Regions from separate parts of the Pseudoxanthomonas sp. SGT-18 genome, predicted to be linked through region 1. Evidence: predicted binding sites of a transcription regulator. Region 1 holds the regulator's gene; each other region holds the start of a gene.
The links. Region 1 encodes HrcA, which represses chaperone genes, less so after heat shock. Its sites were predicted from a motif close to TTNGCACTCNNNNNNNNNGAGTGCNAA; they were not measured.
Positions count from the first base shown of each region.

Region 2: a site for HrcA is predicted at 3,693-3,719, ahead of groES (co-chaperone GroES). Genes of this name have one in related genera too.
Region 3: a site for HrcA is predicted at 1,918-1,944, ahead of rpoH (RNA polymerase sigma factor RpoH). Genes of this name have one in related genera too.

Region 1 is NZ_RRYJ01000002.1:490,771-498,287, forward strand. It holds gene bamE (outer membrane protein assembly factor BamE) at 1-134, opposite strand, end outside; gene fur (ferric iron uptake transcriptional regulator) at 252-659, shown strand; gene recN (DNA repair protein RecN) at 717-2,453, opposite strand; gene hrcA (heat-inducible transcriptional repressor HrcA) at 2,572-3,636, shown strand; gene grpE (nucleotide exchange factor GrpE) at 3,707-4,222, shown strand; gene dnaK (molecular chaperone DnaK) at 4,328-6,253, shown strand; gene dnaJ (molecular chaperone DnaJ) at 6,374-7,492, shown strand.
Region 2 is NZ_RRYJ01000001.1:261,937-269,453, forward strand. It holds gene aroQ (type II 3-dehydroquinate dehydratase) at 1-245, opposite strand, end outside; gene EIM47_RS01265 (TlpA disulfide reductase family protein) at 350-919, opposite strand; gene EIM47_RS01270 (protein-disulfide reductase DsbD) at 916-3,204, opposite strand; gene cutA (divalent-cation tolerance protein CutA) at 3,227-3,544, opposite strand; gene groES (co-chaperone GroES) at 3,768-4,058, shown strand; gene groL (chaperonin GroEL) at 4,122-5,756, shown strand; gene EIM47_RS01290 (hypothetical protein) at 5,953-6,621, shown strand; gene EIM47_RS01295 (3-deoxy-7-phosphoheptulonate synthase) at 6,975-7,517, shown strand, end outside.
Region 3 is NZ_RRYJ01000013.1:46,046-53,562, reverse strand. It holds gene ung (uracil-DNA glycosylase) at 1-592, shown strand, start outside; gene EIM47_RS14960 (hypothetical protein) at 690-1,064, shown strand; gene EIM47_RS14955 (pirin family protein) at 1,061-1,774, shown strand; gene rpoH (RNA polymerase sigma factor RpoH) at 1,955-2,833, shown strand; gene EIM47_RS14945 (trimeric intracellular cation channel family protein) at 2,960-3,583, shown strand; gene EIM47_RS14940 (NAD(P)/FAD-dependent oxidoreductase) at 3,593-4,885, opposite strand; gene EIM47_RS14935 (MFS transporter) at 4,909-6,219, opposite strand; gene EIM47_RS14930 (NYN domain-containing protein) at 6,309-7,061, shown strand; gene EIM47_RS14925 (primosomal protein N') at 7,075-7,517, opposite strand, start outside.

The sequences.
Region 1 (7,517 bases):
TTGCTCAGGCCCGGGCGCAGCTGGTCCACCGCCTCCTTTTCCATCAGGTTGCCCTGGTAGATCGGCTGCTTGTACAGGATGCCGCAACCGGCGAGGGCCAGGCAGGCGGGAGCGATCAGCAGCAGGCGGGACAGGCTTGGCATTGCGTCTACGCGGGGGTGGAGAATGGGCCGATGATACACTCCCGGCGCGCCGAACGGCCCGTCGCCGGCCCGCCGGCGGTAAACCGGTAGTGAATGGAGCTAGGGCCAATGGAATCCAACGACCTTCGCCGCGTGGGCCTCAAGGTGACCCATCCGCGGATGCGCATCCTCGAGCTGTTGGAGGAAAAGCAGCCCCAGCACCACCTGACCGCCGAGGACATCTACCGCCGCCTGCTGGAGCAGGGCGACGAGATCGGACTGGCCACCGTGTACCGGGTGCTGACCCAGTTCGAGGCCGCCGGCCTGGTGATCAAGCACAACTTCGAGGGCGGGCAGGCGATCTACGAACTGGACCGCGGCGGCCACCACGACCACATGGTCGACCTGGATACCGGCAAGATCATCGAGTTCGAGAGCGCGGAGATCGAGGAGCTGCAGCGCCAGATCGCGGCCAGGCACGGCTACGAGCTGGAGGACCACTCGCTGGTCCTGTACGTGCGCAAGCCGCGCCGCTGATCCTCCCGGTGCCCGATGCGGAAACGGCGCCTTGCGGCGCCGTTTCCATGCATGGCCTCAGCCGGCGGCGGTGGCGCGCTGGCGCGTCCGCTTCGGCGCGGTTGCAGTGGCGTCCGCGGCCACCGCCTCCTCCAGCAGGCGCCGCGCCGCGGCATACGCTTCCGGGCCGACCTCGACGCCGCCCAGCATGCGCGCCACCTCGGCCAGCCGGCCTTCGCCGTCCAGGCGCTCGACCGAGCTGCGGGTGATGCCTTCCACCGGCGCCTTGCTGACCCGGTAGTGGGCATGGCCCTGGGCCGCGACCTGCGGCTGGTGGGTCACGCACAGTACCTGGCGTGAGCGGCCCAGGGCGCGCAGCTTGCGGCCGACGATCTCGGCCACCGCGCCGCCGATGCCCGAGTCGACTTCGTCGAACACCATGGTCGGGACCGCGTCCGAACCCAGCGCGGCGACCTCGATCGCCAGCGAGATGCGCGACAGCTCGCCACCGGAGGCGACCTTGCGCAGCGGACGCGGCGGCTGCCCGGCATTGGCCGCGACCAGGAACTCGACCCGCTCGGCGCCGTTCGGGTCCGGGCGCGAACCGGCGTCGGCCACCGGTTCCAGTTCGACCAGGAAACGGCCGCCGCCCATGCCCAGCTCGTCGATCAGCGCCGTGGTGGCCGCGGCCAGGGCCTCGCCGGCGGCACGACGGGTGGCGCCCAGCGCCGCCGCGGCTTCCTGCCAGCGGGCGCTGGCCTTGGCGATCTCCGCATCCAGCTGCAGCAGGCGGTCGCCGGCGCCGCGCAGCAGTTCCAGCTCGGCCGCGATCGCGTCGCGGTGCGCGGCCAGCTCGGCCACTGGCAGGCGGTGCTTGCGCGCCAGGTCGTGGACCCGGGTGAGGCGGCGTTCCAGTTCCTCGAAGCGGTCCGGGTCAAGGTCCAGGTCGTCGCGGATCCGGCCGAGCAGGGCCAGCGCTTCTTCCAGCTGCACCGCCGCGCCTTCCAGCAGGCTGTCGACCTCGCCCAGGCGGGGCTCGTCGCCAGCGGCGCGGGCCAGGCCGCTGCGCGCCTGCTGCAGCAGGCCGGTGAGCGAGGGGCCTTCGTCGCCGTCGATCCGGGCCAGCGCCTCTTCGCAGGCGGCGATCAGCCCGGCGGCATTGGCCTGGCGGCGGTGGGCCTGGTCCAGCGCCTCGAGCGCGGCCGGGTCCAGGTCCTCGCGTTCCAGCTCGGCCAGCTGGTGCTCCAGCCAGCCGATGCGGTCGCCGACGTCGCCGCGCGACTGCAGGTCCGCGCGCTCGTCCAGCAGCGCCTGCCAGGCCACGGCCGCCGCGCGCACGGCGGCGCGCTCGGCCTCGTTGCGGGCATGGGCGTCCAGCAGTGCCAGCTGGCTGGCGCGCGAGAGCAGGGACTGGTGCTCGTGCTGGCCGTGGATCTCCACCAGCAGCCCGGCCAGTTCGGCCAGCTGTGCCAGGGTCACCGGGCGGCCGTTGATCCAGGCCCGCGAGCCGCCGTCGGCGCGGATCACCCGGCGCAGCTGGCACTGCTCGTCGTCCTCGTCCAGCTCCTGTTCGCGCAGCCACTGCCGCGCGGCGGGGTTGCCGGACAGGTCGAAGCCGGCCGCCAGCTCGGCGCGCTCGCTGCCGTGGCGGACCACGCCGCTGTCGGCGCGCAGTCCGGACAGGAACCCCAGGGCGTCCACCAGCAGCGACTTGCCGGCGCCGGTTTCGCCGGAGATCACGGTCATGCCGGGTCCGAACTCCAGTTCCGTGGCGCGGACGACGGCGAAATCCTTCAGGGCGAGATGGGTCAGCATGGTCACATTGTAGGGGTGGCCGATACCGGCGCGATGCTCGCCGCAGGCCGTCGCGCCGGCTGAGACGCAGGGCCCGGCCGGCCTTGCCCCCCCTGGTGGCTGGCGCTATCTATTGCCCATGGCAACCCCGTCGTCCGCCCAGGTCCAGCTCGATCCGCGTGCCCGCCAGCTGCTGCGCACCCTGATCGGCCGCTACATCCGCGATGGCGAGCCGGTCGGCTCGCAGACCCTGGCCAAGCACTCGGGCCTGGACGTCAGCCCGGCGACGATCCGCAACATCCTGGCCGAGCTGGAGGAGATCGGCCTGCTCAGCTCGCCGCACACCTCGGCCGGGCGGGTGCCGACCGCCCAGGGCTACCGGGTGTTCGTGGACAGCCTGCTGCAGGTGCGCTCGCTGGGCGAGCACGAGCTGGCCCGGCTGCGCGCGGAGCTGACCGCCGCGGCTGGGACCCAGGCCCTGCTCGGCAACGCCTCGGAGTTGCTGTCGGCCATGACCCACTTTGTCGGGGTGGTCAGCGCGCCGCGCCGCAGCCAGTTCGCCTTCCGCCAGATCGACTTCGTGCCGCTGGGCGGGCGCCGGATCCTGGCCATCGTGGTGTTCGCCGACGGCGAGGTGCAGAACCGGGTGGTCGAGCCGCAGCGGGCCTTCGGCCAGGACGAGCTGGAGCGGGTCGCCAACTACCTCAACACCCATTTCGCCGGGCGTCCGCTGGCGCACATCCGCGCCACCCTGGTGCATGAGCTGCGCCAGGCCCGGGACGAGCTGGAGCAGCTGCTGGCGCAGTCGGTGGAGCTGGCCGAACAGGCCCTGGAGCCGCCGGGGGACGACATGGTCGTGGCCGGCCAGACGCGGTTGCTGGGCCTGCAGGACCTGTCGGACCTGGAGCGCCTGCGCGAGCTGTTCGAGGCCTTCGCCCGCAAGCGCGAGATCCTGCAGCTGCTGGAGCGCACCCAGCGTGCCCCCGGGGTACGCATATTCATAGGCGAGGAGACCGGCCTGGCCCCGCTGGACGGGGTGTCCCTGGTCACCGCCCCCTACAGCAGCGGCGGGCAGGTGCTGGGCGTGCTGGGGGTGATCGGCCCGACGCGGATGGCCTACGACCGGGTGATCCCGGTGGTCCAGGCGGCCGCCGACGTGCTCGGGGCGGCCCTGGAGGGCTCGGCCGGACCGTCCCAGCCTTGAATCGCTCCGTTCCGGCCCCCATTGGGGCGGGGATGGGCGGCCGGGAGCGCCGCCACGGAGCCGATTTGCAATGACCGAAAACGACATCCAGTCCCCCCAGCCGCAGGAAGCCGAGGCCAGCATCGAGGCCCAGCTGCGCGAGGAGATCGAGGCCCTGCGGGGCGAGATCGAGCAGCTGCGCATGGATTCCCTGCGCGAGCGAGCCGACCTGGAGAACCAGCGCAAGCGCGTGGCGCGCGACATCGAGCAGGCCCGCCGCTTCGCCAACGAGAAGCTGCTGGGCGAGCTGCTGCCGGTGCTGGACAGCCTGGATGCCGGCCTGGCCGCCGCCGGCGAGCAGGAAAGCCCGCTGCGCGAGGGCCTGGAGCTGACCAAGCGCCAGCTGCTGAAGGTCGCCGCCGACAACGGCCTGGTCGTGGTCGATCCTGCCGGCCAGCCGTTCAACCCCGAACACCACCAGGCCATCAGCCAGGCCGATCCGGGCGACGCCGCCCCGGGCACCGTGCTGCAGGTCTTCCAGAAGGGCTACCTGCTCAACGAGCGCCTGCTGCGGCCGGCGCTGGTGGTGGTGGCCCGCCACGACTGAACATCCGGCTGAATGCGCCTACTTGAACGGCGCCGGCCCACCCTTATCTAGCGATCAAAGGCCAAGGCAGCACCGGCCCAACACATTCCAGGGAGCACCCAATCAATGAGCAAGATCATCGGCATCGACCTGGGCACGACCAACTCGTGCGTCGCGATCATGGAGGGCGGCAAGGCCCGCGTGATCGAGAACGCCGAGGGTGATCGCACCACCCCGTCGGTCGTCGCCTACACCAAGGACGGCGAGGTGCTGGTCGGCGCGCCGGCCAAGCGCCAGGCCGTCACCAACCCGAAGAACACCTTCTACGCCGTCAAGCGCCTGATCGGCCGCAAGTTCACCGACGCCGAAGTCCAGAAGGACCTGGGCCTGGTCCCGTACGCGATCCGCCAGCACGACAACGGCGACGCCTGGGTCGAGACCAGCGAGGGCCGCAAGATGGCCCCGCAGGAGATCTCGGCCAAGGTGCTGGAGAAGATGAAGAAGACCGCCGAGGCCTTCCTGGGCGAGACGGTCACCGAGGCGGTGATCACCGTCCCGGCATACTTCAACGACAGCCAGCGCCAGGCGACCAAGGACGCCGGCCGCATCGCCGGCCTGGACGTCAAGCGCATCATCAACGAGCCGACCGCGGCGGCCCTGGCCTACGGCCTGGACAAGGCCGGCGGCGACCGCAAGATCGTGGTCTACGACCTGGGCGGCGGCACCTTCGACGTGTCGATCATCGAGATCGCCGAGATCGACGGCGAGAAGCAGTTCGAGGTGCTGGCCACCAACGGCGACACCTTCCTCGGCGGCGAGGACTTCGACTCGCGCGTCATCGACTACCTGGTCGAGGAGTTCCAGAAGGACCAGGGCATCGACCTGCGCAAGGACCCGCTGGCCCTGCAGCGCCTGAAGGACGCGGCCGAGCGCGCCAAGATCGAGCTGTCCAGCGCGCAGCAGACCGAGGTCAACCTGCCGTACATCACCGCCGACGCGACCGGCCCGAAGCACCTGGCGATCAAGCTGACCCGGGCCAAGCTCGAGGCGCTGGTCGACGACCTGATCAAGCGCTCGATCGAGCCGTGCCGGGTGGCGCTCAAGGACGCCGGCCTGCGCGCCTCCGACATCGGCGAGGTGATCCTGGTCGGTGGCCAGACCCGCATGCCCAAGGTGCAGCAGGCCGTGGCCGAGTTCTTCGGCAAGGAGCCGCGCAAGGACGTCAACCCGGACGAGGCCGTGGCGCTGGGCGCCGCGATCCAGGGTGGCGTGCTGGCCGGCGACGTCAAGGACGTGCTGCTGCTGGACGTGACCCCGCTGAGCCTGGGCATCGAGACCCTGGGCGGGGTGATGACCAAGATCATCGAGAAGAACACCACGATCCCGACCAAGGCCTCGCAGGTGTTCTCCACCGCCGAGGACAACCAGTCGGCCGTGACCGTGCACGTGCTGCAGGGCGAACGCGAGCAGGCCCGCTACAACAAGTCGCTGGCCAAGTTCGACCTGACCGGCATCGAGCCCGCTCCGCGCGGCATGCCGCAGATCGAGGTGTCCTTCGACATCGACGCCAACGGCATCCTGCACGTGTCGGCCAAGGACAAGAAGACCGGCAAGGAGCAGAAGGTCGAGATCAAGGCCGGCTCGGGCCTGTCCGAGGAGGAGATCCAGCGGATGGTCGCCGACGCCGAGGCGCACCGCGAGGAAGACAAGAAGTTCCAGGAGCTGGTCCAGGCCCGGAACCAGGCCGATGGCCTGATCCACGCCACCCGCAGCGCCATCACCGAACACGGCAGCAAGGTGCCGGGCGACGTGATCGGCCGCGTCGAGTCGGCGATCGCCGACCTGGAGACCGCGCTCAAGGGCGACGACAAGGCCCAGATCGAGGCCAAGGCCAAGGCGCTGGAGGAGGCCGGGCAGTCGCTGTACGCGGCGGCCGCGGCCGCCGGCCAGGGCGATGCCGGCGCGGCCGGCGGTGCGGCCCCGGGTGGCACGGCCCAGGACGACGTGGTCGACGCCGAGTTCACCGAGGTCAAGGACGACAAGAAGCCGTGATTGGTGACTGGTGATTCGTGGCTGGAAAGAGCGGGGCCCCGGCCCCGCTCTTTCCCGGCGGATCGCCGTGGACGTGTACCCTCGAATCACCAATAACGAATCACGAATCACTGCCTCCCGATGAAGCGCGACTACTACGAAGTCCTCGGCGTGTCCCGCACCGCCAGCGACGAGGAGCTGAAGAAGGCCTATCGCCGCTGCGCGATGAAGTACCACCCGGACCGCAACCCGGGGGACGCCGCCGCGGAAGCCGCGTTCAAGGAATGCAAGGAGGCCTACGAGGTCCTGTCCGACCCGGGCAAGCGCCGTGCCTATGACGCCCATGGCCATGCCGCGTTCGAGCATGGCATGGGTGGCGGGGGTGGCCCCGCGCCGGACATGAACGACATCTTCGGCGACATCTTCGGGACCATCTTCGGCGGCGGTGGTGGGCGCGGCGCACGGCGCGGCGCGGACATCGGCTACGTCATGGAGCTGGACCTGGAGGAGGCGGTCGCCGGCGTCGAGAAGCGCATCGAGATCCCGACCCTGTCCGAGTGCGAGGCCTGCAAGGGCAGCGGCTCGGAGGACGGCAAGGTCGAGACCTGCGGCACCTGCCACGGCCACGGCCAGGTCCGTTTCCAGCGCGGCATCTTCGCCATGCAGCAGACCTGCCCCGATTGCGGTGGGCGGGGCCAGGTGGTGCGCAACCCGTGCCGCAAGTGCCATGGCGCCGGGCGCGTGGAGGACGAGAAGGTCCTCTCGGTCAAGATCCCCGCCGGCGTGGACAGCGGCGACCGCATCCGCCTGACCGGCGAGGGCGAGGCCGGCCCGCCCGGCACCCCGCCGGGCGACCTCTACGTCGAAGTGCGCGTGCGCGAGCATGCGATCTTCACCCGCGACGGCGACGACCTGCACTGCGAGGTGCCGATCCGCATCTCCCAGGCCGCGCTGGGCGACGTGGTCTCGGTGCCCACCTTGGGCGGCGAGGTCGAGATCCGGATCCCGGCCGAGACCCAGACCGGCAAGACCTTCCGCCTGCGCGGCAAGGGCGTGCGTTCGGTGCGCAGCCGCGCCCCGGGCGACCTCTACTGCCGCGTGGTGGTGGAGACCCCGGTCAACCTCACCGCCGAGCAGCGCGAACTGCTGGAGAAGTTCGAGGCCACCTTCACTGGCGAGGAGGGCCGCCGGCACTCGCCGCGTTCGGCCACCTTCCTCGACGGCGTCAAGGCGTTCTGGGGGCGCATGACCTCGTCCTGAGGCATGCCGCGGCGAGGCGTCGCGG
Region 2 (7,517 bases), on a different contig from region 1:
GTATGGGTGAAGGCGGCGGGGTTGATCAGGATGAAGGCCGTGCCGTCCTGGCGGGCGGCCTGGACCCGGTCCACCAGCGCATGCTCGGCGTTGGACTGGAACGACTCGAGCTGGTGCCCGGCGGCCGCGGCGCGGCGGGCCAGGTCGGCGTCGATGTCGGCCAGGGTTGCGTGGCCGTAGACCTCCGGCTCGCGGGTGCCGAGCAGGTTGAGGTTGGGGCCGTGCAGGACCAGCAGCTTTGCCATGGTTGCGGGCGGAACCGGAAAGGGCGGCAGTCTGGAGGAAGGCGCCTTTACTGTCCAGTTCGGCGAAGATGAAAGCGTTTCAAGTAACCGTTTGAAGGCCGGCCTCAGTCCGGCCCGGTGCCGGCCGCGGCCCAGTCGGCGATCTCGCCGGGCTGGAACGGTCCCAGCTTCTGCCGCAGCACCCGGCGCTGCCGATCCAGCAGCACCGTGTAGGGCAGCAGGCCGCGGGTATTGCCCAGCCGCACGCTGGCGTCGGCCGGACCGGGGCGGTCCAGCAGGATCGGGTAGTCCACCGGGACCTGGCGCAGGAAGGCGCGCACCGCCTCCGCCTCGTCCAGGGCCAGGCCCACGACCTGGACACCGTCCGCGCCCTGGGCGGCAGCGAAGCGCTGCAGCTCCGGCATCTCCTCCACGCAAGGCCCGCACCAGCTGGCCCAGACGTTGACCAGCAGCGGGCGGCCGGGCGCGATCGCGGCCAGTTCGACGAGGTTGCCGTCCAGGTCGGGCAGGCGGATCGGGTCGGGGTGCTGCCCCGGCATGGCCGCGCGCACCCCTTCGGGCACCGGCAGCGGCGCCGGCAGGTCCGGGCGGCGCTGCTCGTACCAGGCGCGCGCGCCCAGGCCCAGCGCGGCGGCGCAGGCTGCCGCCAGGACCAGGCGCAGGCCGGGCCTCACCGCGCCGCCGCCCTGAGCAGGGCGTCCTCGACGATCGCCGGGGTCAGCACCGGCGGCAGCACCGCCGGCGGTGCGCCGGGTCCGTAGACCACGTACAGCGGCACGCCCACCGCGTTGTGCGCCTCGAGGAACGCGCTGATGGCCGGATCGGTATTGGTCCAGTCGCCGCGCATGTAGACCGCCCCGGTGCGGCCCAGCAGTTCGCGGAAGCCGTCGCGGGCCAGCACGTTGCGCTCGTTGGCCTTGCAGGTCACGCACCAGTCGGCGGTCATGTTGACGAATACCACCCGGTTCTCGCCGCGCAACCGGTCCAGCTCGGCGGCCGAGTAGGGCACCGCGTCGCTGTCGGCGGCGCGCACGCTGGCCGGCGGCAGGCGGGTCACGCCCCACACCGGCGCCAGCGCCACCGCGACCAGGACCAGGGCGGCCAGGGTGGCGCCACGGCGGCCCCACCAGCGGCTGCGCTCGAACCACCACAGCGCCAGCGCCAGCACCGCGGCGCCGGCCAGCACCATCGCCACCGCGTCCACCCCGCGCTGGCGGCCGAGGATCCACAGCAGCCACACCGCGGTCAGGTACATCGGATAGGCCAGCAGCTGCTTGACCGTCTCCATCCACGGCCCCGGTTGCGGCAGCCGCCGTGCCAGTGCCGGCACGAAGCCGACCAGCAGGAACGGCAGCGCCAGGCCCAGGCCCAGTACCAGGAACACCAGCATCCCGGCCGCGGCCGGCGCGGCGAAGGCGTAGGCCAGGGCGGGGCCCATGAACGGGGCAATGCAGGGGCTGGCGACCACGCAGGCCAGCACCCCGGTGAGGAAGTCGCCGGCCGGTCCGTTGCGCGCGGCGGCCAGGCCGCCGCCGACCCCGGTGCCCAGGGTGTACACGCCCGACAGGCTCAGGCCGACCGCGAACATCAGGTAGGCCAGCGCGGCCACGAACCATGGCTGCTGCAGCTGGAAGCCCCAGCCGGCGGCCTGGCCGGCGGCGCGCAGGCCCACCACCAGGGCGCCGACGGCGGCGAACGCCACCAGCACGCCCGCCGTGTACCACAGCGCGTGGGCGCGGGCGCGCTCGCGGCTCTCCCCGCTCTGGGCCAGGCCCAGGGCCTTGAGCGAGAGCACCGGGAGCACGCATGGCATCAGGTTCAGCACCAAGCCGCCCAGCAGGGCCAGCAGCAGGGCGCCGACCAGGCCGCGCTTGCCGTTGCCCGCGGCCGCTGGCGGCGCCGCGGTGCGCGCGGCGTTGCCGGCCGAGGCATCCGGTGCCGCTTCCGGCGGGGCCGGCAGCTCCGCAGGCGCCACCTCGCCGGCGTCTGCGGCCGGGGCCGGGGGCAGCGGCGCGGCGCCCACCGCCGCCGCCGTCGTCACCTCTCCGGTGGGCAGGTCCACGGCCACGCGCCGGGTCATCGGCGGGTAGCAGATGCCGCCTTCCTGGCAGCCCTGGAAGGTCACCACCAGGGTGGCGCGCGCCGGGTGCGGCCGGGTGCGGACCACCGGCAGCACGACCTCCGCCGGTTCGAAGTACACCGTCACCTCGCCGAAGTGCTCGTCGCGGTGCGCGGTTCCCGGCGGCCACTGCGGGCGGCCGGCGGACAGGCCCGGCGCGTCCTCCAGCACGAACCGGGTGGTGTCGCGGTAGATGTAGTAGCCGGCCACCGGCTGCAGGCGCACGCGGATGCGGTTGCCGCCGTCGGCGATGGCGTCCACCGCGAAGGCCTGCGCCTCCGGCAGGGCCGGGCGGACGCCGCCCAGCGCCGTCGCGAGGCGGTCGCGCCCGGCGTTGGCCGACTGCAGCGCCGCCAGGCGGCTGGCGGCGGTGCTGGTGCCGGGCAGGCGCACCTGCACCCGGCGGGTCTGCGGCGGATAGCAGATGCCGATGTCGGCGCAGCCCTGGTAGCGGATCTGCAGCTCGGCGCGGGCGCCGGCGCCGGTGGGCTGGCCGTCGAGGATCGCCACCAGCCCGCCGCGGTAGGTTTCCACCGGACCGAAGAACTCGTCGACGTGGCGCTCGCCGGCCGGCAGCCGCAGGTTGCCGCCGACGAAGTCGCCGCTGGCGCTGACCGCGGTGCGGTGGCGGTAGAGGTAGTAGCCCTCGGCGATCTTCCAGTGGATCTCGATCCGCCCCGGTTCGGGCGCGGTCGCGGTCAGGACGAAGGCTTCGTCCACCGGCAGCAGGTCCTTGGCGTCGACCGCGGCCTGGACGGGGGCGAGGACCGCCAGCCAGGCCAGCAGCATCAGGAGCAGGCCGGGCAGGTGCCGGGCCGGCAGGGGGCGGTGCGGGGTCATGCGTGTCTTCGTCTTCCGTTCGTCAGTCGCGGGTGGCCTCGACCACCCATCCGAGGTAGGCGGGCAGCCCGGCCGTGGCCTGGACCGCGAGCACCTCGGGGAGTTCATAGGGATGCAGCGCCTGCAGCCGCCCGATCAGGTCCGGCAGGCGGTCGGCCGGGGCCTTGGCCAGCAGCAGCACCTCGTCGGCCGACTCCACCGCGCCCTGCCAGCGGTATACCGAGTGCATCCCCGGCAGCACGCTGGCGCACGCGGCCAGCCGCTCCTCCACCAGGGTCCTGGCCAGGGTGGAGGCGGTGTCCGGGTCGGGGCAGCTGCAAAACACCAGGTGCACGTCCATGGGCGCAGAGTGTAGCCGGCCGCGGCCCCGGGGCCCGGACCCGGGGCCCGGAAGAAAAACCCGGCCGGCCCCTTGAAAGGCCTCCGCCGGCGCCCCACATGGGGCCCATGCCCTCGGCCCGTCGGGGGTTTTCCTGCCGTCGCGGGCGCTGGCACTCGCCAGGGGCGAGTGCTAGACTCGCCGCCCTTTTTCCAACCCAGTCAATCACTTGTGAGGGATTGAAATGAGCAACATCAAGCCGCTGTACGACCGCGTCGTGATCAAGCGCACCGAGGAGGAGAAGGTCTCCGCCGGTGGCATCGTGATCCCGGATTCGGCTGCCGAGAAGCCGATCAAGGGCACGGTCATCGCCGTGGGCGAGGGCAAGGTGCTCGACAACGGCAGCGTGCGCGCCCCCAAGGTCAAGGTCGGCGACCAGGTGCTGTTCGGCAAGTACGCCGGCACCGAGGTCAAGCTGGACGGCACCGAGTACCTGGTGGTGAAGGAAGACGACATCTTCGCGGTGCTGGGCTGAGTCCCGCCGCGGTTCCTGCGCTTCGATCCACTCAACGCTTAAAGAATCACGGAGTTTTTCAAAATGGCTGCGAAGGAAATCCGTTTCGGTGAAGACGCCCGCTCGCGCATGGTGCGCGGCGTGAACATCCTCGCCAACGCCGTCAAGGCGACCCTGGGCCCGAAGGGCCGCAACGTCGTGCTCGAGAAGAGCTTCGGCGCCCCGACGATCACCAAGGACGGCGTGTCCGTCGCCAAGGAGATCGAGCTGGCCGACAAGTTCGAGAACATGGGCGCGCAGATGGTCAAGGAAGTCGCTTCCAAGACCTCGGACAACGCCGGTGACGGCACCACCACCGCCACCGTGCTGGCCCAGGCCTTCATCCGCGAGGGCTCCAAGGCCGTGGCCGCCGGCATGAACCCGATGGACCTCAAGCGCGGCATCGACCAGGCCGTCAAGGCCGCCGTCGAGGAGCTGAAGAAGCTGTCCAAGCCGACCGCCGACGACAAGGCCATTGCCCAGGTCGGCACCATTTCGGCCAACAGCGACGAGTCGATCGGCAACATCATCGCCGAGGCGATGAAGAAGGTCGGCAAGGAAGGCGTGATCACCGTCGAGGAAGGCTCGGGCCTGGAGAACGAGCTGGACGTGGTCGAGGGCATGCAGTTCGACCGCGGCTACCTGTCGCCGTACTTCATCAACAACCAGCAGTCGCAGACCGCCGACCTGGATGATCCGTTCATCCTGCTGCACGACAAGAAGATCTCGTCGGTGCGCGACCTGCTGCCGATCCTCGAGGGCGTGGCCAAGGCCGGCAAGCCGCTGCTGATCGTGGCCGAGGAAGTCGAGGGCGAAGCCCTGGCGACCCTGGTGGTCAACACCATCCGCGGCATCGTCAAGGTCGTCGCCGTCAAGGCCCCGGGCTTCGGCGACCGCCGCAAGGCGATGCTGGAGGACATGGCCGTCCTGACCGGCGGCACCGTGATCTCCGAGGAAGTCGGCCTGCAGCTGGAGAAGGCCACCATCAAGGACCTGGGCCGCGCCAAGAAGGTGCAGGTCTCCAAGGAGAACACCACCATCATCGACGGCGCCGGCGACACCTCCGCCATCGAGGCCCGCATCAAGCAGATCAAGGCCCAGATCGAGGAGACCTCCTCGGACTACGACCGCGAGAAGCTGCAGGAGCGCGTGGCCAAGCTCGCCGGCGGCGTGGCCGTGATCAAGGTCGGTGCCGCCACCGAGGTCGAGATGAAGGAGAAGAAGGCCCGCGTCGAAGACGCCCTGCACGCCACCCGTGCGGCCGTCGAGGAAGGCGTGGTGCCGGGCGGCGGCGTCGCCCTGATCCGCGCCAAGAAGGCGGTCGAGGCCCTGAAGGGCGCCAACGAGGACCAGAACCACGGCATCCAGATCGCCCTGCGCGCGATGGAGGCCCCGCTGCGCGAGATCGTGACCAACGCCGGCGAGGAGCCGTCGGTCATCGTCAACAAGGTCAAGGACGGCGATGGCAACTTCGGCTACAACGCCGCCACCGGCCAGTTCGGCGACATGTTCGAGTTCGGCATCCTGGACCCGACCAAGGTCACCCGCACCGCGCTGCAGAACGCGGCGTCGATCGCCGGCCTGATGATCACCACCGAGGCCATGGTGGCCGAGCTGCCGAAGAAGGAAGAGCCGGCGGCCGCGGGCGGCATGGGCGGCATGGGCGGCATGGACTTCTGATCCAGGCCCCAAGGCCGGTCCACGCAGTACCGGAAGGCCCCGCCGCAAGGCGGGGCCTTTCCTTTGCGCGCATGGCGGATTCCGTGACCGGGTGCGCGCCGCGGGCACGCCGCGACCAAGGCGGGATTAATACGCGCGCGGTGGCGGTCGCTATCCACCCAGGACCCCGCGTCCCAACCCACCCAACGGAATCCCCATGACCAAGAACAAACTCGCCGCCCTGGCCCTCGCCCTGCCGGCCGCGCTGCTCGCGCCCGCCGCCATCGCCGCCCCGTTCGAGGACGTCAGCGTCGGCGCCGGCGTGTCCACCCTCGGCTACGGCGTGGACGTCAACGCCAGCCTCAGCAAGCGCTTCTCCGCCACCGTCGGCTACAGCACCTTCCAGTTCGACGGCGACGAGACCACCGACGAGGTGCGCTACGACGGCGAGCTGAAGTCCGACAACGCCCGCGTGCTGCTGAACTGGCATCCGTTCGCCGGTGGCCTGCAGCTGTCGGTCGGCGCCGTGGTCGGCGACATCAAGGCCGCGGTGACCGGCACTCCGCGCGCCGGCGGCGTCTACGAGTTCAACGGCACCGAGTACTCGGCCGAGGACGTGGGCAGCCTGCAGGGCCGCGTCGAGCTGAAGGACAAGGTCGCCCCGTACGCCGGCATCGGCTACCGCTCGCGCGGCGGCTCGGGGCTGGGCTTCTACGCCGAGCTGGGCGTGGTCGCGGCCAAGACCTCGGTCGAGCTGGTCGCCACCGGCCTGGCCGGCGACCCCCAGTTCGCCGCCGACCTGGAAGCCGAGCGCCGCGACCTGGAGGACAGCGTCGACCTGAGCCTGTACCCGGTGCTGGGCGCCGGCCTGGTGTACCGCTTCTGATCCTGCGGATTCCCTGATCCGCCGTCCCGCGCCGTTGCGCGGGCCTGGCAAGGCCGCCGCTCTTCGCGGCGGCCTTCTTTTTTTGCGTTCCGTGACCGCATCCACGCCGCGGACGCGCGGGTTGCGGATGAAACTGTGGCAGCGCACAAGACCGCGTGCTATCAATACGGCCCATGACCGCAACCCGTGCCAGCTTTTACTTTTGGTACTACTTTCCGAAGCCGCTGGCGGAGGAAGGATTGCGCTCACCCTGAAGAAAGCTTCAGACGCATTCCCGAAAGCCGCCAGCGAACCTGGCGGCTTTTTTCATGCCGCCACGCTGGGCAGGCCCCACACCAAGAGATGGAAACGCCATGGCCCCGCATACCGACGACCTCCGCATCCGCAGCCTCGAACCGCTGACTCCCCCGGCCGAGCTGCTGGCCCAGATTCCCTGCGACGAGCAGGCCTCGCAGACGGTGGCCGATGCGCGCCGCGCGCTGTCGGCGATCCTGCACGGCCGCGACGACCGGCTGGCGGTGGTGATCGGCCCGTGCTCGATCCACGACCCGCACGCGGCGATGGAATACGCCCGGCGCCTGCGCCCGCTGCGCGACAGCCTCGGCGACGCGCTGGAGATCGTGATGCGCGTGTACTTCGAGAAACCGCGCACCACCGTCGGCTGGAAGGGCCTGATCAACGACCCGGACCTGGACGGCAGCTTCCGCATCAACAAGGGCCTGCGCATCGCCCGCGGCCTGCTGCGCGACATCAACCACCTGGGCCTGCCGGCCGGTTGCGAGTACCTGGACACGATCTCGCCGCAGTACATCGCCGACCTGGTGGCCTGGGGCGCGATCGGCGCGCGCACCACCGAGAGCCAGATCCACCGCGAGATGGCCTCTGGCCTGTCCTGC
Region 3 (7,517 bases), on a different contig from region 1:
GTTCGCCGCGTTCGACGCCACCCCGTTCGACCAGGTCAAGGTGGTGATCCTGGGCCAGGATCCGTACCACGGCCCGGGCCAGGCCCATGGCCTGTGCTTCTCGGTGCTGCCGGGGGTGCCGGTGCCGCCGTCGCTGGAGAACATCTTCAAGGAGATCGGCGACGAGCTGGGGCTGCCGCGCCCGGACCACGGCTGCCTACTGCCCTGGGCGCGGCGCGGGGTGCTGCTGCTCAACGCCGTGCTGTCGGTGGAACAGGGCCGTGCCGGCTCGCACCAGGGCAAGGGCTGGGAAGGCTTCACCGACCACGCCATCGAGACCCTGGCGCGCGAGCGCGAGGGCCTGGTGTTCATGCTCTGGGGCAGCTACGCCCAGGCCAAGGGCCGGATCATCGATTCCCGCCGCCACCGGGTGCTGAAGGCCCCGCACCCCTCGCCGCTGTCGGCCTATCGCGGCTTCTTCGGCTGCGGCCACTTCGCCGCGGCCAACGAGTACCTGGTCCGCCGCGGCCAGGCACCGGTGGACTGGTCGCTGCCGCCGCGGGCCGAGGTCGAGGTCATGCTGCGGGCCGAAAAGTCATCGGTAGAACAATAAGTATTCCATTGGCGGGTTTATCCCGCCGGTGAAAGCAATCATGCTGGCCGCCATCCGGAGCCCCGCTTTCCCCGCGGGGCATCCCCACGAGGCCGCCATGCACCATCTATATGCACTGCTCGCGCGCATCGCCCTGGCCCTGGTGCTGGGCGGCGAGGCCTGGGCCATGCTGGCCGATGCCGGCGCCCTAGCGGGGCTGGCCGGCCTGGCTGCCGCCTTGGCGCTGCTGGCCGGCGCCTGGACCCGGCCGGCGGCGCTGGCGCTGGCCGTCCTCGTGCTGGCGCCGGCCCTGGGCGTGCCCGCCCCGGGCGAACCGCAACAGGTGATCGAGCTGGCGCGCAGCCTGTTCCTGGGCGGCGGCCTGGTGCTGCTGGCGGCGCACGGCGCCGGCGATTTCAGCTTCGATGCCTGGCGCCGCGCCCGCGCCAGCCAGGCCCATCCTTCCCGCCTGCACCCCGGAGGTGCCCATTGATCACCCTGCGCCCGGCCCGCGAACGCGGCCACGCCAACCACGGTTGGCTGGACTCCTGGCACAGCTTCTCCTTCGCCGGCTATTTCGACCCCGAGCACGTGCACTGGGGCCCGCTGCGGGTGATCAACGAGGACCGGGTCGCCGGCGGCCAGGGCTTCGGCACCCACGGCCACCGCGACATGGAGATCATCAGCTACGTGCTGGAGGGCGCGCTGGCGCATCGCGACTCGATGGGCAACGTCGAGCGCATCCTCCCGGGCGAGGTCCAGTGCATGAGCGCCGGCACCGGGGTCACCCACTCCGAGTTCAACCCGGACCCGGAGCGGACCACCCACTTCCTGCAGATCTGGATCCTGCCCGAGCGCACCGGGATCGCCCCCGGCTACGAGCAGAAGCGCTTCGCCCCGGAGGAGAAGCGTGGCCGCCTGCGCCTGCTGGTGTCCCCGGACGGGGCCGAAGGCTCGCTGCGCATGCACCAGGACGCGCGCCTGTACGCGGGCCTGTTCGACGGCGCCGAGCAGGCGCGGCTGGCCCTGGCCCCCGGGCGGCTGGCCTACGTCCACCTGCTTCGCGGCGCCGCCACCGTCAATGGCCAGCGCCTGGCCGCCGGCGACGCCCTGCGCTACCGCGACGAGGCGGAGGTCCGGATCGAGGCCGGCGAGGGCGCCGAGGTCCTGGTGTTCGACCTGCCACCGCTGCCGTCGGAGTGAGACCGGGGTCGCATCCGGGGAACTCACGGCCCCGTGGCGGAGTCTGGGGCATGCTTCCCGGCTCGTCCAAGTGCCTGTTTTTCCTTGCGATTCGCTGAACGGAATCGTTCCACCACCGCAATGCTGGGGAACCAGTCCCGGCGTTAGCAGTCCAACCCCCCGATTGCTAAGATGCCTGCCATGACCCAGACCATCCGTTCCACCGCGCTCGTCGCCAACAACCTGCCGGTTCCCAGCCCGCTCGGCTCGCTCGACGCCTACATCAGCGCCGTGCACCAGATCCCGGTGCTGAGCGTGGAGCAGGAACAGGCGCTGGCGCGCCGCTACCGCGACCAGAACGACCTGGATGCCGCGCGCGAACTGGTGCATTCGCACCTGCGCTTCGTGGTGCACGTCGCCCGCGGCTACAACGGCTATGGCCTGCAGCTGGGCGACCTGATCCAGGAAGGCAACATCGGCCTGATGAAGGCGGTCAAGCGCTTCGACCCCGACCTGGGCGTGCGCCTGGTCAGCTTCGCCGTGCACTGGATCCGCGCCGAGATCCACGAGTTCATCCTCAAGAACTGGCGCATCGTGAAGGTCGCCACGACCAAGGCCCAGCGCAAGCTGTTCTTCAACCTGCGCAAGGCCAAGACCCGCCTGGGCTGGATGAACGCCGCCGAGGTCAGCGCGGTGGCGAAGGACCTCAACGTCTCCGAGCGCGAGGTGCTGGAGATGGAGGCGCGCCTGTCCGGCCGCGACATCGGCTTCGACGCGCCCGTCGACGAGGACGAGGACCACGCCCTGCCGTCGCCGGCCGCCTACCTGGTGGCGCACGACGAGGATCCCTCGCAGGCCTACGAGCGCGAGGACAGCGAAGGCCACCAGCTGGAACTGCTGCGCGAGGGCCTGGCCAACCTCGACGCGCGTTCGCGCGACATCATCGCCCGCCGCTGGCTGGACGACGAGAACAAGGTGACCCTGCAGGAGCTGGCCGACGAGTACGGCGTGTCCGCCGAGCGCATCCGCCAGATCGAGGCCAACGCCATGAAGAAGATGCGCGCGCTGCTGGCGGCCTGAAGCCGCCAACCAGCGCGCCACGCCGACGGCCCGGGTTTCCCCGGGCCGTTTTGTTTGCGCGGCGCCGGCATGACACCGCCGCCGGCCGCTGCGATGCTTCCCCTGGATCCCGGGACCTGACACGCCGTGAGCCTGCTCCTGCTGCTGTTCGACCTGCTCGGCACCTTCGTGTTCGCCCTCAGCGGCGGCACCCTCGCGGTGCGCTACCGCCTGGACGTGTTCGGCGTGCTGGTGCTGTCCTGCGCCGCGGCGGTGTCCGGCGGCCTGGCGCGCGACGTGTTGATTGGCGCACAGCCACCGGCGGCGCTGGCCGACTGGCGCTACCTGGCCGTGGCGATGCTTGCCGGCGTGGTGACGTTCTACCGCCACCAGGCCATCGAGCGCATGCGCAACCCGGTGCAGGTGTTCGATGGCGCCGGCCTGGCCCTGTTCGCGGTGCTGGGTACCAGCAAGGCACTGGACTACGGGCTCTCGCCATTTGCCGCGACCCTGCTGGGCATGCTCAGCGGCATCGGCGGCGGCGTGGCCCGCGACGTGCTGGTGGCGCGCATCCCGGTGGTGCTCAAGGCCGAGCTGTACGCGGTGGCGGCCCTGGCCGGCGGCGGCGTGGTCGCGCTGGCCGATGTGTTCGACCTGCCGCGTACGCCGGCGATGGCGGTGGGCGCGCTGGTCTGCTTCGGCCTGCGCTACATGGCCATCCGCCACGGCTGGCATCTGCCGGCGGCGCACCTGCCCGACGACCGCGGCTGAGGAGGAACGCTACGGCGGCGGTGGCGCGCCGGGTTCGCCGCCAGGCTCGCGGCCGAGGATGATCCGCGCCGCGCGCTGGTGGCTCCAGTAGGCCCAGGCCCAGTTGAGCAGCACCACCAGGCGGTTGCGGAAGCCGATCAGGAAGAACACGTGCGCGGCCAGCCAGAACCACCAGGCCAGCACGCCCGATAGCCGCAGGCCGTGGATGTCGACTACCGCGGCCATGCGCCCGATCGTGGCCAGGTTGCCGAAGTCGCGGTAGCGGAACGGCCGCGCGGGCACGCCCTGCAGCCGCGCCTGGATCGCGCGGGCGACATGCCGGCCCATCTGCTTGGCCGCCGGCGCCACGCCCGGTACCGGCGAACCGTCGGCCTGTTTCACCGCGGCCAGGTCGCCGGCCACGAAGATCTCCGGATGGCCCGGTACCGACAGGTCCGGCCCGACCGGCACGCGCCCGGCGCGATCCAGCGGCACGCCCAGCGAGCGCGCCAGCGGCGAAGCGGCCACGCCGGCGGCCCAGACGATGGTGCGTGAACGCACGTAGGTGTCGCCCAGCCGGTAGCCGCCGGCGTCGATACCGGTCACCGGCACGCCGGTGCTGACTTCCACGCCCAGCTTCTCCAGCTGGCGCCGCGCCTTCTGCGAAAGCGCCTCGGGGAAAGAGGCGAGCACGCGCGGTCCGGCCTCGATCAGGCGCACGCGCGCGCTGGCCGGATCGATGTTGCGGAACTGGTCGCGCAGGGTATGGCGCGCGATCTCGGCCAGGGTGCCGGCCAGCTCCACCCCGGTCGGCCCTCCGCCGACGATGGCGAATTCCAGCCAGGCCGCGCGCTCGGCCGGATCGTCGCAGGCCTCGGCGCGCTCGAACGCCAGCAGCAGCTTGCGCCGCAGTTCCAGCGCATCGTCCAGCGACTTCAGGCCCGGCGCGTGCCTGGCCCACTGTTCGTTGCCGAAGTAGGCGTGGGTCGCGCCGGTGGCCAGCAGCAGGTAGTCGTATTGCAACCGGGTTCCATCGGCGAGGGCGACGCAGCGCGCCTGCGGATCGATCGCGTTGGCCTCGGCCAGGCGGATCTCCACGTTGCGCTGGCGGCGCAGGATATGGCGCAGCGGCGCGGCGATGTCCGGTGCCGAGAGTCCCGCCGTCGCCACCTGGTACAGCAGCGGCTGGAACAGGTGGTGGTTGCTGCGGTCGACCAGGGTGATGCGCAGCGGCGCCCGGGCCAGCGCGCGGGTGGCCCAGAGCCCGGCGAAGCCGCCTCCGATCACGACCAGATGGGGGCGATCGGGAGGGGCTGCGCTCATGGGGGCTCCGGTGGGGTGGGCCGTCAGGCGGGATCCTGGTCGATGCGCGAATGCCGCCGGGTATCGGGCATCCACAGGTACACCAGCAGCGAGCATGCAATGCAGGCGGTGACGTACCAGTAGAAGCCGCGCTCGATGCCGTGCTGCTTGAACCACAGGGCGATGTATTCGGCGCTGCCGCCGAAGATCGCCACGGTCAGCGCGTAGGGCAGGCCCACGCCCAGGGCGCGGACCTCCACCGGGAACAGCTCGGCCTTCACCACCGCATTGATCGCGGTGTAGCCGCTGACCACCGCCAGCGCCAGCAGTACCAGCCAGAACGCCTCGCCGGCGGTCTGCACCGTCTGCAGGCGGTCGAGGATCGGCACGGTGAGCAGGGTGCCGAGCACGCCGAAGGCGATCAGCACCGGGCGCCGGCCGATGCGGTCGGACAGCGCGCCCACCAGCGGCTGCAGCAGCATGTACACGAACAGCGTGCCGGCGTTGACCCGCGCCGCGCTCTCGCTGGAAAGCCCGGCGCTGTTGACCAGGAACTTGTGCACGTAGGTCGTGTACGTATAGAAGGCCAGGGTGCCGCCCATGGTCAGGCCGACCACGCTCAGCAGCGCACGCGGGTGCCGCAGCAGCAGGCGCAGCGTGCCCTGGCGGCGCTGGTGCGCCGGCGAGCCGTCGGCCTCGCTGCGCACGAACGACTCGGTCTCGAGCATGGTCCGCCGCAGCCATAGCGCCGCCAGCGCGGCCAGGGCACCGATCGCGAACGGGATGCGCCAGCCCCAGGCGCGCAGCTGCTCCGCGTCGAGCAGCTGCTGCAGGGAAAGCAGCACGCCCAGTGCCAGCAGGTGGCCCAGCACCAGGGTCACGTACTGGAAGCTGGACCAGAAGCCGCGGTGCTCGCGGCTGGCCATCTCGCTGAGGTAGGTGGCCGAGGTGCCATACTCGCCGCCGACCGAAAGGCCCTGAAGCAGCCGCGCCAGCACCAGCAGCACCGGCGCGGCGATGCCGATGCTGGCGTAGCCGGGGGTCAGCGCGATCAGCAGCGAGCCGCTGCACATCATCCATACCGAAAGCAGCAGCGCGGCCTTGCGCCCGTGGCGGTCGGCGTAGCGTCCCAGCAGCCAGCCGCCCAGCGGCCGCATCAGGAAGCCGACCGCGAAGATCGCCGCGGTCTTCAGCAGCTGGCTGGTGCGGTCGCCGCCGGGGAAGAACACCTCGGCGAAGTACAGCGAGAACGCCGCGTAGACGTACCAGTCGTACCACTCCACCAGGTTGCCGACCGAGCCGCTGAAGATGCTGCGCAGGCGCCGGGCGGGGGTGAGTTCGCGGGTCGCGGCCATGGGCGGATGATGGCACGGCGGGCGCCGCGTTGGCGGCGTGGCGATCCCCCCTGTGCCAGACTGCCGCCGGTCCACATCGAGGCGCCGCCATGGCCGAACCGGAAAAACGCATTGCCCTGCTGATCGACGCCGACAACGCGCCGGCCTCGAAGATCGACCTGGTCCTGGCCGAGGTGGCGCGCCACGGCGTGGCCAACGTGCGCCGCGCCTACGGCAACTGGAAGAGCCCCAACCTCAAAAGCTGGGAAGCGGTGCTGCACGAGTACGCGATCCGGCCGATCCAGCAGTTCGCCTATTCCAGCGGCAAGAACGCCTCGGACATGGCCATGGTGATCGACGCCATGGACCTGCTGTACGCGCGCAACCTCGACGGCTTCGCCATCGTCTCCAGCGACGCGGACTTCACCCCGCTGGTGATGCGCCTGCTGACCGACGGCATGAAGGTCTACGGCTTCGGCGAGAAGAAGACGCCGTCGCCCTTCGTCAATGCCTGCTCCAAGTTCACCTACGTCGAGGCCCTGGGCACGCCGGCCGCCGACAACGGCCAGGCCAGCTCCACCGCGCCGAAGGACCCGCAGGAACTGCGCAACGACGCGCGCCTGGTGCAGATGCTGCGCAGCGCGGTGGATGCCGGCAGTGGCGACGACGGCTGGACCCGGCTGGACGTGGTCGGCAGCCAGATCGGCAACCAGGCCTCGTTCGACCCGCGCAACTACGGCTACCGCAAGCTCTCGGACCTGGTGAAGGCCACCGGCCTGTTCGAGATGCGCGAGGAGGGCAAGACCCTGTGGGTGCGCGACAAGCCCCGCCGCCGGGCCCCGGCCCGGAAGAAGGCCGGCTGAGCCGGCGCCGCGCTCAGTACAGGTCCACCGGGTCCACGTCCAGCGACCAGCGTGCGCGACGCGCTTCCGGCAGCGCATACAGCGCCGGCAGCGCGGCATCCAGGCAGGCATGCAGGGCGCCGCGCCGCGCCGAGGACACCAGCAGCTGCATGCGGTAATGGCCGGCGCGGCGCGCCATCGGCGCGGTGATCGGACCGTGCAGCTCGACCTCCGGGGCCTTGCCGCCGGCGAACGCGGCGTCCTCCAGCACGTGCCGCGCCGCGCGCAGGAACGCGCTGGCGGCCTCGACCTGGCCGGCCTCGGCGCGCAGCATCGCCAGGTGCGCATAGGGCGGGAACGCCGCGGCCTCGCGCTGGACCAGCTCGGCCGCGGCGAAGGATTCGTAGCCGCCGTTGATCAGCGCGTGCAGCAGCGGATGGTCGGGGTGGTGGGTCTGCCACCACACCTCGCCGGGCT